2 regions of the Azospirillum sp. BE72 genome follow, and region 2 is predicted to be linked to the other one. Evidence: predicted binding sites of a transcription regulator. Region 2 holds the regulator's gene; the other holds the start of a gene.

Region 1 (6,452 bases), on a different contig from region 2:
GCGGCTCAACTCCTTCGACAGCTTGACGCGCTGCGCCTCGCCGCCCGACAGGGTGGTCGCCGCCTGCCCGATGTGGATGTAGCCGAGGCCCACCCGTTCCAGCGTATCCATCTTGTCGCGGATGCCGGGGACCGCCTTGAAGAACTCCTTGCCCTCCTCGACCGTCATGTCGAGCACGTCGGCGATGGTCTTGTCGCGGTAGGTAACTTCCAGCGTCTCGCGGTTGTAGCGCTTGCCGTGGCAGACGTCGCAGGTGACGTAGACGTCCGGCAGGAAGTGCATCTCGATCTTGATGACGCCGTCGCCCTGGCAGGCCTCGCAGCGCCCGCCCTTGACGTTGAAGGAGAAGCGGCCGGGACCGTAGCCGCGCGCCTTCGATTCCGGCAGGCCGGCGAACCAGTCGCGGATCGGGGTGAAGGCACCGGTGTAGGTGGCGGGGTTGGAGCGCGGGGTGCGGCCGATCGGCGACTGGTCGATGTCGATGACCTTGTCCAGATGCTCCAGCCCCAGCACCGCGTCATGGTCGGCCGGATGCTCGCGCGCCCCCATCAGCTTGCGCGCCACCGCCTTGTATAGCGTCTCGATGATCAGCGTCGACTTGCCGCCGCCCGACACGCCGGTCACGCAGGTGAAGGTGCCGAGCGGAATCTTCGTCGAGACGTTCTGCAGGTTGTTGGCGCGGGCGCCCTGCACCTCAAGGAACTGGCCGGGATGGCCGGGCCGGCGGGTGTCGGGGACCGGGACAAAGCGGGTGCCGTTCAGGTACTGGGCGGTGATGCTGTCGGGGTTCTTCTGAACTTCCTCCGGCCGGCCCTGGGCGATGACGGTGCCGCCATGCTGGCCGGCGCCGGGGCCCATGTCGACCAGATAGTCGGCGCTGCGGATGGCGTCCTCGTCATGCTCGACGACGATGACGGTGTTGCCGATGTCGCGCAGGCGCTTCAGCGTTTCCAGCAGCCGGTCGTTGTCGCGCTGGTGCAGGCCGATGGACGGCTCGTCCAGCACATAGAGCACGCCGGTCAGGCCGGAGCCGATCTGCGAGGCCAGACGGATCCGCTGGCTCTCGCCGCCGGACAGGGTGCCGGACCCGCGGCTGAGTGTCAGATACTCAAGGCCGACGGCGTTGAGGAATCCAAGCCGCTCGTTGATCTCCTTCAGGATGCGGTAGGCGATCTCCCGGTCCTTCGGGCGCAGATGCTCGTTCAGCTCGCTGAACCACGCGCCGGCGCCGGCGATGGACAGTTCCGCCGCCTCGGAGATGTTGCGGCCGCGGATCTTGACCGCCAACGCTTCCGGCTTCAGGCGGGCGCCCTTGCAGACCTCGCAGGGCTGGGAGGACTGGTACTTGGACAGCTCGTCGCGGGTCCAGGCGCTGTCCGTCTCGCGGAAACGCCGTTCCAGGTTGTTGACGATGCCCTCGAACGCCTTGTTGGTCTCGTAGCGCCGCAGCCCGTCGTCATAGGTCATGGTGATCGGCGACCCGTCGGAGCCGAACAGGATGGTCTGGCGCACCTTCTCCGGCAAATCCTGCCAGGGGGTGGTCATCGACGCGCCGAAATGCTCGCAGATGCTCTCCAGCGTCTGGTCGTAGTATTTGGAGGTCGAGCCCGCCCACGGCGCGATGGCGCCCTTGGCCAGCGACAGCCGCTCGTCCGGCACCACCAGCATCGGATCGAAATAGATCTTGCTGCCCAAGCCGTCGCAGGCCGGGCAGGCGCCGAACGGGTTGTTGAAGGAGAACAGCCGCGGCTCGATCTCCGGAATGGTGAAGCCGCTGACCGGGCAGGCGAATTTCTGCGAGAAGACGGTAAGCTCGTTGGTCTCGGCATTTTCGACCCAAACGATGCCGTCGGCCAGCCCCAGCGCGGTTTCCAGCGAATCGGCCAGACGGTTGCCCAGCCCCTCGCGCACCACGATGCGGTCGACCACCACCTCGATGTCGTGCTTCAGCTTCTTGTTGAGCGTCGGCACCTCGTCGATCTCGTACATGGTGCCGTCGACCCGCACGCGCTGGAAGCCACGCTTGCGCAGGTCCTGGATTTCCTTCTTGTACTCGCCCTTGCGGCCGCGCACGAAGGGCGCCAGGAGAAGCAGGCGCGTGCCCTCCGGCATCGCCATGATCCGGTCGACCATCTGGCTGACCGTCTGGCTCTCGATGGGCAGGCCGGTGGCCGGCGAATAGGGGATGCCGACCCGCGCCCACAACAGGCGCATGTAGTCGTAGATCTCCGTCACCGTGCCGACGGTGGAACGCGGATTCTTCGAGGTCGTCTTCTGTTCGATGGAGATGGCCGGCGACAGGCCCTCGATCGAATCGACGTCCGGCTTCTGCATCAGTTCGAGGAACTGGCGCGCGTAGGCCGACAGGCTTTCCACGTAGCGCCGCTGCCCCTCGGCATAGATCGTATCGAAGGCGAGCGAGGACTTGCCCGATCCCGACAGGCCGGTGATGACGATCAGCTCGTCGCGCGGCAGATCCACATCGACGTTCTTCAGGTTATGTTCCCGCGCGCCGCGGACGCTGATGTATTTGTTCATGGAGTGTTCTTTTACCCGAAGCCCATCCGGATGGAAAGTGGCAAGCAGCCGCGCCGCATGACGAAAATCGGACCGCCCCGCTGAGTCTCTTGCGGGACCGCCGGACGCCGGCCGGCTGACGATATATGCGCTCAGGCTCGCATTGCCACCGGCGCCCTGCGCGGGTCGGTCATGACCAGAAGGGCGGCACCGCGCGGAAGCGCTTCCACAGTTCGGGCAGCGCCTTGCGCCGCTTGTCCGACTGGCGCTCGATCCAGGCGGCGACCGCGGCGGCGGTCTTCGGGTCCGCCCCCTTCAGTTCGCCCAGCATGCGGGCGCCGGTGACGGCGTCCTGTTCGGCATCCAGCGCCGCCTGCAGCGGCTCCAGCGCCGCGAAGAAGGGCAGGGCGGCGGCCTCCGGATAAAGGCCGCGGAAGAAATCGGCGGTATAGCGCAGGCTGCGCAGCCGGCGGCGCAGCTTGTCGCGGCCCTTGGCATCCTCCGGCGGCTTTGCCGCTTTGCCGAGCTTCGCCATGCGGGCGGAAAGCCAGCCGCCGGCCAGCGTGGCGACCGGCGCCGACAACATGGCGCGGCGGTCGCCCTCGGCCTCCGACATCCAGCGGCCATGTTCCAGCCATGCCCCCAGTCCCAGGACCATGGTGGTGCAGCCGGGCGCCAGGATCGCCGCCATCGCCTCCCGCGCCGGACCGGCCCCGGCGGAGCGGGCAAGGACGGCCAGCCGATCCAGCGCCGCGCGGTCGAAGCCCGTCAGCGCAGTGGGAGCGGCGAGCAGCGGGTCGATGACGCCGGACATCAGCACGTCCCAGCCCCGTGCCGGCCCAAGCCGTTTCGCCAGCGCCCGGCTCTCCTCCACCAGCCGGTCGGCTTCGGGGGAGGCGATCAGCGGCGCGAAGAGCCGGTGGGCGATGCGCAGCCGGCGCAGAGCGATGCGCATGCGGTGCAGCCCCTCCACATCGCTGCCGCCGAGCGCGCAGGCCTCGTTGGCGAGGAATTGGCGCAGCGCCTGACGCAGGATGTGGCGATAGGCCTCGGCAACCGTGGTCAGAGGGGACAGGCCCAGCGGTTCGGCCTCCACCGGGCCGGGCGCCTTGCCGGTGACCAGCCGAAGCCCGGCCTCAGCCTTGCTCTCGGTGCCGATGCGCATGGGGATGGCGGCCTGCAGGGTCAGCGCCAGATCGAACAGGCTGGCGACCTTTCCGGCCTTCAGCTCCAGCTCCACCTCGCTGATCGGCAGCGAGTTGCCGCCGGCATAGACCCGCCCGTCATCGACCGCCATCTCCACCGCCGTCAGCGGATCGGGACGGAGCAGCAGGGTGGTGCGGCGGAAATCGGTGATGAACAGGCAGTCCAGATCGTCGAGAGCCGCCGCCGGCACCAGACCGGCGACGCCGGGGTCGGTCAGCACGCCGCGGTCCACCGCCTCGCCCGCGACGGTCCAGTCCCACTCCCGCCGCACCGCGACCGCAGCGGAATCGCCGGGGCTGGCGCTGTTGACCGTCTTCAGCGTCTGGACGAAGCGGTCACCCTCCTGCCGCACGCGCAGCGCCACGCCGTTGGCGGCCAGCTTCAGGTCCGGCGTGTCGAAATAGGCGGTGCGCAGGCGCTGTGTCGTCCCCGGCCCATCGGCCAGCGCCAGAAGAGCCGGCAGCGAGGCGACCCGCGCCAGATCCGCCGAGGCCGCATGGAGTTTCAGCTCCACCTCGCGGAAGGCGGGGGCGGGGGCTTGCGCATCGGGGGCGGCGGACGGATTGGCAGGCGGAATGGCGGGTGGCAAGGGTCGGCGTCCTCCCGAATCCGGCCGAAATGGCCTGACGGCCAAAATGGCCCGGTGGCCGAAGCGGCCTGGAATTGAACAGGTGGATCCGTGGATACTCCAACCGCCGTCGCAGGTTAAGAGAGTTTACGCGGTTGCACAAAATCCGCCAGCCGGCCGGCGCCAAGCTCCAGGTCCGCCCAATGCAGGGTCTCGAAGACCAGGACGGCGCAGGCGCCGGTCGGAAACTTGTCGGCCAGATCATGGCGCAGGTGATGGTCGCCGCTGCCGGTCAGTGCGTTCGCCAACTCGTGCAGATCCGGATTGTGGGCCACCAGCATCACGCCCGTCGCCTTGTCCGGTACGTCGCGCAGCCGCTCCAGCAACGTGCGGGCGCCGCACAGATACAGACCGCGTTCATGCTCGACCGGCGGGTAGGGTGCGCCCATCGCCGTCATCACCCGCTTGCGCGTTTCCACCGCCCGGACCGCGGTCGAGCACAGGACCAGGTCGATGTGGGCATGATGCTTGGCGAGATATCCCCCGACCAGCGACGCCGCCTTCTCCCCGCGGGCGTTCAGGGGACGGTCGTGGTCGCCCAGCGACGGATCGTCCCAGGAGGATTTGGCGTGGCGCAGCAGGAACAGCGTCTTCATGGCGGGATTCGGTCGTATTGGACTGGCCGTAAGGCGGGGGAGGGGTGGGAGATGGCTTGGTACATCGCCAAATGGGAGTCCTGAAACCGTAACGCATATGGGATACTCTGTCTGCCCACCATGTAACGGTTGCCCAGGGCGCCGCACCGCGGCCCGGGGCAGACGGGGTCCCAAGATTTCAGAGGTTGACGTGACGCATCTCCAGGAACTCGAGTCGGTCGGCATCGAGCCCAACGCTCCGGAACGCTTCATCAATCGGGAGCTGTCGTGGCTGGCCTTCAACCAGCGCGTCCTGGACGAGGCCGCCAATCCGAACCATCCCCTTCTGGAGCGGCTGCGCTTCCTGTCGATTTCCGCCAGCAACCTCGACGAATTCTACATGGTCCGCGTCGCCGGCCTGAAAGGGCAGGTGGCCGCCGGGGTCAAGGCGCCCAGCCCGGAGAATCTCACGCCTGCCCAGCAGCTGTCGGCGGTTAAGCAGCGCATCGCCGCGCTGATGGACAGCCAGCAGACGATGTGGCGCACTCTGAAGGGCGAGCTGCGCGAGGCCGGAATTTCCGTCGTCGATCCCGCCGACCTCAGCGAAGGCGAGCTGGATTGGCTGGAGGCCAAGTTCCTCGATGACATCTTCCCGATCCTGACGCCCATCGCAGTCGATCCGGCCCATCCCTTCCCGTTCCTGCCGAACCTGGGCTTTTCGCTGGCGCTGCAGCTGCACGATCCGGTCAAGGGCCGGCACATCGACGCGCTGGTGCCGCTGCCCACGCAGCTGGAGCGGTTCATGCGCCTGCCGGGATCGGACATCCGCTTCATCCAGTTGGAAAAGGTGGTGATGCAGTTCATCGACCGCCTGTTCCCTCCGTTCCAGGTCAAGGCGCACGGTGTCTTCCGCGTCCTGCGCGACAGCGAGATCGAGATCGAGGAAGAGGCGGAGGATCTGGTCCGCACTTTCGAAAGCGCGCTGAAGCGCCGCCGCCGCGGCAGCGTCATCCGGCTGGCGACCGACAGCGGCATGGCGGCCGATCTGCGCGAATTCCTGCGCCATGAACTGAACGTGGCGTCGGACGACGTCTTCATCCTGGACGGGCTGATCGGCCTGACCGATACCAAGCTGCTGATCGTGGACGAGCGGCCGGACCTGGTCTTCCGTCCCTTCAACGCCCGCTTCCCCGAGCGGATTCGCGATTTCGGCGGCGATTGCTTCGCGGCGATCCGCCACAAGGACATCGTCGTTCACCACCCCTACGAATCCTTCGATGTGGTGGTGCAGTTCATCCGGCAGGCGGCGCGCGACCCCCAGGTGGTGGCGATCAAGCAGACGCTCTACCGCACCAGCAAGGACAGCCCGATCGTCGCGGCCCTGATCGAGGCGGCGGAGGCCGGCAAGTCGGTGACCGCGCTGGTGGAACTGAAGGCCCGCTTCGACGAGGAGGCCAACATCCGCTGGGCGCGCGACCTCGAACGCGCCGGCGCCCAGGTGGTCTACGGCTTCGTCGATCTGAAGA
Region 2 (6,452 bases):
GGTGGCGGAACTGCATTCGGTCCCCTCCTACCACGGCGTCTATGTCGCGCTGTGGGCCGGGCTGCCGGCGTTGCTGCTGTTCGTGGCCTGGACCGCGTCGGAAGGCTGGCTGGCCATGCAGCTGGTCCTGTCCTCCCTGCCGGAGCGGCTGACCACCGGCGACGGCCAGTCGGTCGCCCTGCTGAAGGCGGACATCCTCAACCTCGCCCGCGGCATCGCCACCGGGCGCGAGCCCGACCCCTTGGTGCAGGATGCCGCCCGACGCTATGCCGAGCTGCGCGAGCTTGCCGACTGGAGCCTGCTGGCCGTCGGCGCCAGCCTGGCGGTCGCCGGCCTCGCCTGGGGCCGCCACCGCATCGGCCCGGACCTGCGCGCCCGCCCGGTGGTGGAGCGGGTGGTGCGGGTGGCGCTGATCGTCTGCTCGATGGTCGCCATTCTGACCACGGTCGGCATCGTCCTGTCGCTGCTGTTCGAGGCGCTGCGCTTCTTCACCGTCGTCTCGCCGCTCGACTTCCTGTTCGGCACCCATTGGAGCCCGCAGATGGCGATGCGGGCCGATCAGGTCGGCTCCAGCGGGTCCTTCGGGGCGATCCCGCTGTTCGCCGGCACGCTGTTGATCACGGTCATCGCCATGCTGGTGGCGGTGCCGGTCGGGCTGATGGCGGCGATCTACATGTCTGAATATGCCGGGCGCGGTGTGCGCACCTGGCTGAAGCCGGCTCTGGAGATTCTGGCCGGCATCCCGACCGTGGTCTATGGCTTCTTCGCCGCGCTGACCATGGCGCCCTTCGTCCGCTCGGTGGGCGAGGCGCTGGGGCTGGACGTCAGTTCGGAATCGGCGCTGGCGGCCGGCATCGTCATGGGGGTGATGATCATCCCCTTCGTCAGCTCGCTGTCCGACGACGTCATCAACGCGGTGCCGCAGAGCTTGCGCGACGGCTCCTACGGCCTGGGCGCCACCAAGTCGGAGACGATCAAGCAAGTCGTTCTGCCGGCGGCGCTGCCGGGCATCGTCGCCGCGGTGATGCTGGCGGTCAGCCGCGCCATCGGCGAGACGATGATCGTCACCATGGCGTCGGGCCTGACCGCCAACATGACCGCCAACCCGCTGCAGGCGGTGACCACCGTCACCACCCAGATCGCCACGCTGCTGGTCGGCGACCAGGAGTTCGACAGCCCGAAGACGCTGTCGGCCTTCGGCCTCGGCCTCGTGCTGTTCCTCGTCACGCTCTGCCTCAACATGGTCGCCCTGCGGGTGGTCCGGACCTATCGGGAAAAATATGACTGACCTCGTCGAGCAGGACGTGTCGGCCGTGACGCCCTCCCCTGCCTCCTCCCCCGGCTCCAACACTCCGGCGAAGTCGCGCGTCAGGAGCGAGGCCTTCGCCCGCCGCCTGCGCGCCCGCCATGCCGCCGAACGCCGCTTCCGGTTGGCCGGCGCGGCGGCAGTGGCGCTGGCGGCGCTGATGCTGGTGGTTCTGCTGGGCTCGATCGTCGCCAAGGGCAGCACCGCCTTCTGGGAGGCGCGGATCAGGCTGGAGGTGACGCTGGACCCGGCCGAGGTCGCCGAGCGCAACTACACCCCCCTGCTGCGCCGGGCGCTCCATGCCCAATTCCCGCAAGTGACCGACCGCGCCGGCAAACGCGTGCTGAACGACCTGCTGTCGTCGGGCGCGCCCTACGAGCTGGAGGCGATGGTCGCCAAGAACCCGGCGCTGGTCGGCACCACTCTGACCGTCTGGGTGCGCGCCGACGACGAGATCGACCAGCTGGTGAAGGGCCGCTACCGCCGCGACCTGCCGGAGAGCGAGCGCGGCCTCAGCGACGCCAAGATCGCCGCGGCCGACGCGCTGCTGGCCTCCGGCACGTTGGCGCAGGGCTTCAACACCACCCTGTTCACCGCCGGAGACAGCCGCGAACCGGAACAGGCCGGCATCGGCGGCGCCGTCGTCGGTTCGCTGCTGACTCTCCTGGTGACCATGGCGCTGTCGGTGCCGGTCGGAATATCCGCCGCGGTCTATCTGGAGGAATTCGCGCCGAAGAACCGCTGGACCGATCTGATCGAGGTGAACATCAACAACCTCGCCGCGGTGCCGTCGATCATCTTCGGCCTGCTGGGTCTCGCCGTGTTCCTGGGCTTCTTCGGCATGCCGCGCTCCGCCCCGCTGGTCGGCGGGCTGGTGATGGCGCTGATGACGCTGCCGGTCATCATCATCTCGGCCCGCGTCGCGCTGAAGGCGGTGCCGCCGTCGATCCGCGAGGCGGCGCTGGGCATCGGCGCCTCGCCCCTGCAGACGGTTCTGCACCATGTGCTGCCGCTGGCGATGCCCGGCATCCTCACCGGCACCATCATCGGCATGGCCCGCGCGCTGGGCGAGACGGCGCCTCTGCTGATGATCGGCATGGTCGCCTTCATCGTCGACGTGCCCCACGGGCTGACCGACAGCGCCACGGTGCTGCCCGTTCAGATCTACATGTGGGCCGACAGCCCGGAGCGTGCCTTCACCGAACGCACCTCGGCGGCGATCCTGATCCTGCTCGGCGTCCTGATCCTGCTGAACGGGACGGCCGTGATCCTGCGCAAGATTTTCGAGAGACGGTGGTGAGCGCCCCATGAGCATTACAAGCGGCATCCCGAGCGGCATTCCGGGCCAGCTGAAGCTGCGGCCTCGCGGCGACCAGCGCCCCGGTCAACACCCTGGGCAGCGTTCCGGCGCCGACCTGCCGGCCAAGATGACCACCCGTGGGGTGAAGGTGTTCTACGGTGCCAAGCAAGCGCTGAAGGGCATCGACCTCGACATCCACGAGAACCGGGTGCTGGCGCTGATCGGCCCGTCCGGCTGCGGCAAGTCGACCTTCCTCCGCTGCCTGAACCGGATGAACGACACCGTCGAGGGCTGCCGGGTCGAGGGACGGATCGCGCTGGACGGCGAGGATGTCTACGGCAAGGCCGTTGATGCGGTGCAGCTGCGCGCCCGCGTCGGCATGGTGTTCCAGAAGCCGAACCCGTTTCCGAAATCGATCTACGACAACATCGCCTATGGCCCGCGCATCCACGGCCTCGCTTCCGGCCGCGACGAACTGGACGAGGTGGTGCAAACCTCCCTCAAGCGCGCCGGCCTGTGGGGCGAGGTGAAGGACCGCCTGCGCGAGCCCGGCACCAGCCTGTCCGGTGGCCAGCAGCAGCGGCTGTGCATCGCCCGCGCTATTGCCGTCAGCCCCGAGGTGATCCTGATGGACGAGCCCTGCTCGGCGCTCGACCCCATCGCGACCGCCCATATCGAGGAGCTGATCGACGAGCTGCGGGCCAACTACACCATCGTCATCGTCACCCACAACATGCAGCAGGCCGCCCGCGTGTCGCAGCGCACCGCCTTCTTCCATCTCGGCGAGATGGTGGAGTGCGACGACACCGAGGAAATCTTCACCAACCCGCGCGACGAGCGCACCCAGGGCTACATCACCGGCCGATACGGCTGAGAGCCCTGCCCCGAGCCCCGCCCTTGAGCCCTGCCTGATTTTTGCGCCCCTTCCCTCCTTTGTTGAAAAGGCTGTCCCATGCCGGTTAACGTCGAGACGCGCGCTGTGAACGGAGCCTCCATGAACGCGGCCCTGAAGCCGCTCGTCCTGGTCGTCGAGGACGAGGCCGACATTCTGACGCTGTTGAAGTACAACCTGGAAAAGGAAGGCTTCCGCGTCGCCACCGCCAGCGACGGCGAGGAGGCTCTGCTGGCCGCCGGCGAACAGACGCCGCACATCGTGCTGCTCGACTGGATGCTGCCGTTGATGAGCGGGCTGGAGGTCTGCCGCCAGCTGCGCCGCAACGCCAAGACCCGCGACATCCCGATCATCATGCTGACCGCCCGCGGCGAGGAAGGCGACCGGGTGCGCGGCCTGAATTCCGGTGCCGACGACTACATCACCAAGCCCTTCTCCCCAACCGAGCTGGTGGCGCGCATGCGCGCGGTGCTGCGCCGTGCGTCGCCCGGCATGACGGACGAGGTGCTGACCTTCGCCGACGTGACGATGGATCTGGCCGCCCACCGCGTACGTCGCAACGGCCGGGACGTACATCTCGGCCCGACCGAATTCCGCCTGCTGCGCCACTTCATGCAGCATCCCGGCCGCGTCTTCTCGCGCGAACAGCTGCTCGATCTGGTGTGGGGCCATGATGTGTACGTCGAGCCGCGTACGGTCGACGTACACATCCGCCGCCTGCGCAAGGCGATGAACGAGGTGGACGAGCTGGACCTGATCCGCACTGTCCGGTCGGCGGGGTATGCGCTGGATACGAAGTCGGTGTGAGGGAAAGTTATACCCCAACCTTGATCCTCCCCCGCTGGGCGGGGAGAAGATGAGTGCTTGTGCGGGTGGGCGACGGCAGTCCCTCCCCCGCCCAGCGGGGGAGGTTAGGTGGGGGTCCAACGTCCCCCCTGACATACCCCGCCCGGCAGCGCTACACTTCCCCCATGATCCTGCTCTTCACCGACTTCGGCCTCTCCGGCCCCTACACCGGCCAGATGAAGGCGGTGCTGGCGCAGCAGGCGCCAACCGTCCCCGTCATCGACCTGTTCGCCGACGCTCCCGCCTTCGACCCACAGCTGTCGGCCTACCTTTTGGCGGCCTACGCCGCGGCCTTTCCCACCGGCAGCGTCTTTCTCTGCGTCGTCGATCCGGGTGTCGGCACCGACCGGCGGCCGGTGATGGTGGAGGCCGATGGGCGCTGGTTCGTCGGCCCCGACAACGGCCTGTTCGCCCTGACCGCCCGCCGCGCAACGTCGTTAAACGCCTGGACCATCGACTGGATTCCGGACCGGCTGTCCGCCAGCTTCCACGGCCGCGACCTGTTCGCCCCCGTCGCCGCCAGCCTCGCCACAGGCCGGCCGGTTGAGCGCAGCCCGCTCCCCCGTGCCGCCATCGACCGTCCCGACTGGCCCGACGAACTGGCGCGCATCGTCTATGTCGATGTCTATGGCAACGCCATGACGGGCATGCGGGCATCCGCCCTGCCCGCCGATGCGGTGCTGAGCGCCGCCGGCACCCGCATCGTCCATGCCCGCACCTTCGGCGCGGTCGGGCCGGGGGAGCCGCTGTGGTACGGGAACTCCAACGGGCTGGCAGAGATCGCCGTCAACCGCGGGCGGGCCGACCGCATGCTCGGCCTCAGGCTCGGCGATGCGGTGACGATGGAGTCCTGAATGGACGCAAAAGAAAACCGCCCGGAAGCGGGTGCTTCCGGGCGGCTGATGCTTGTCCGATCAGGCGTCTTCAGGCTCAGTCGTTGTTGCGCTGGCCCAGGAACTGCAGCAGGAACTGGAACAGGTTGATGAAGTCCAGGTAGAGCGTCAGGGCGCCCATCAGGGCCAGCTTGCCGGTGCTCTCGTGATCGTAGCCCTCGGCGTAGCTTTCCTTGATCGACTGGGTGTCGTAGGCGGTCAGGCCGGTGAAGATCAGCACGCCGATCGCGGAGATCGCGAAGTGCAGGGCCGGCGACTGGAAGAAGATGTTCGCCAAGCCGGCGATGACCAGGCCGATGACGCCCATCATCAGGAACGAGCCCATCTTCGACAGGTCGGCCTTCGTGGTGTAGCCGTACAGGCTCATCGCCAGGAAGGTCGCGGCGGTGACGAAGAAGGTCAGCGCGATCGACGCCCCGGTGAAGACCAGGAAGATGGCCGACATCGACAGGCCCATCGCGCCGCAGTAAGCCCAGAAGATCATCTGTGCCGATGCGAAGGACAGGCGCTGGATGCCGAAGGACAGCACCATGACGAACGCCAGCGGGGCCAGCATCACCACCCACTTCAGCGGAGTGCCGAAGATGGCCGCCATCATGGCCGGGCTGGACGACACCAGTGCGGCGACCAGGCCCGTCAGAATAAGGCCGGCGCCCATGTAGTTGTACACGCGCAGCATGTGCTGGCGCAGGCCTTCGTCGAAGTATCCCCGATCTGTCGCGCGGCCTGCGGTCGCGAAGCGGTTATAGGTCGGGTCTGCCATGTTGGTTTCCTCGGTGGAATAGGGTGATCCCGTCGCCATGACATATTGGCGAGTCCGCAAATCGGTTCAATAGGAATCGGCAGCGGTTCTCCAAGATGAAAAAGCTTTCACGTTTCGTTTTTGCTACCGCTTTCTGCCGAGGGAATCACTCGTTGCGAAGCAATGGCGCGGACGGTTGCCCCAATGCCCGCCAAGTACCATAGAACCCGAAAGCGAGCGTGATCGCCGTGCTGAGCAAGGCCGTGGTGACCACCGCCGACGGCAGGAAACTCCACTCCCAATGCATCAGGAAGCGCAGCACCGCCCAGGCGGTCAGCGTGCCGATGCCGCCGGCGATGACCGCGGTCAGCAGGCCCAGCAACCCGTATTCCAGCAGGAAGGCGCGCAGTACGTCGCCGCGCGTCGCCCCCAGCACCTTCAGCACCACCGCGTCGTAGACCCGGCGGCGATGG

The links. Region 2 encodes PhoB, which activates phosphate uptake and scavenging genes when phosphate is short. Its sites were predicted from a motif close to TNTCATAAAACTGTCA; they were not measured.
Region 1: J2Y49_RS07490 (RNA degradosome polyphosphate kinase) is a predicted target of PhoB. The motif match lies at 5,024-5,039, and genes of this name have one in related genera.

What each region holds. Positions count from the first base shown of each region.
Region 1 covers NZ_JAVDTO010000002.1:283,305-289,756, reverse strand. Annotated here, with positions in the region: gene uvrA (excinuclease ABC subunit UvrA) at 1-2,538, opposite strand, end outside; gene J2Y49_RS07500 (CHAD domain-containing protein) at 2,708-4,312, opposite strand; gene J2Y49_RS07495 (histidine phosphatase family protein) at 4,429-4,947, opposite strand; gene J2Y49_RS07490 (RNA degradosome polyphosphate kinase) at 5,138-6,452, shown strand, end outside.
Region 2 covers NZ_JAVDTO010000001.1:124,048-130,499, forward strand. Annotated here, with positions in the region: gene pstC (phosphate ABC transporter permease subunit PstC) at 1-1,288, shown strand, start outside; gene pstA (phosphate ABC transporter permease PstA) at 1,281-2,606, shown strand; gene pstB (phosphate ABC transporter ATP-binding protein PstB) at 2,734-3,480, shown strand; gene phoB (phosphate regulon transcriptional regulator PhoB) at 3,601-4,305, shown strand; gene J2Y49_RS00665 (SAM-dependent chlorinase/fluorinase) at 4,470-5,198, shown strand; gene J2Y49_RS00670 (Bax inhibitor-1/YccA family protein) at 5,275-6,000, opposite strand; gene J2Y49_RS00675 (FtsX-like permease family protein) at 6,146-6,452, opposite strand, start outside.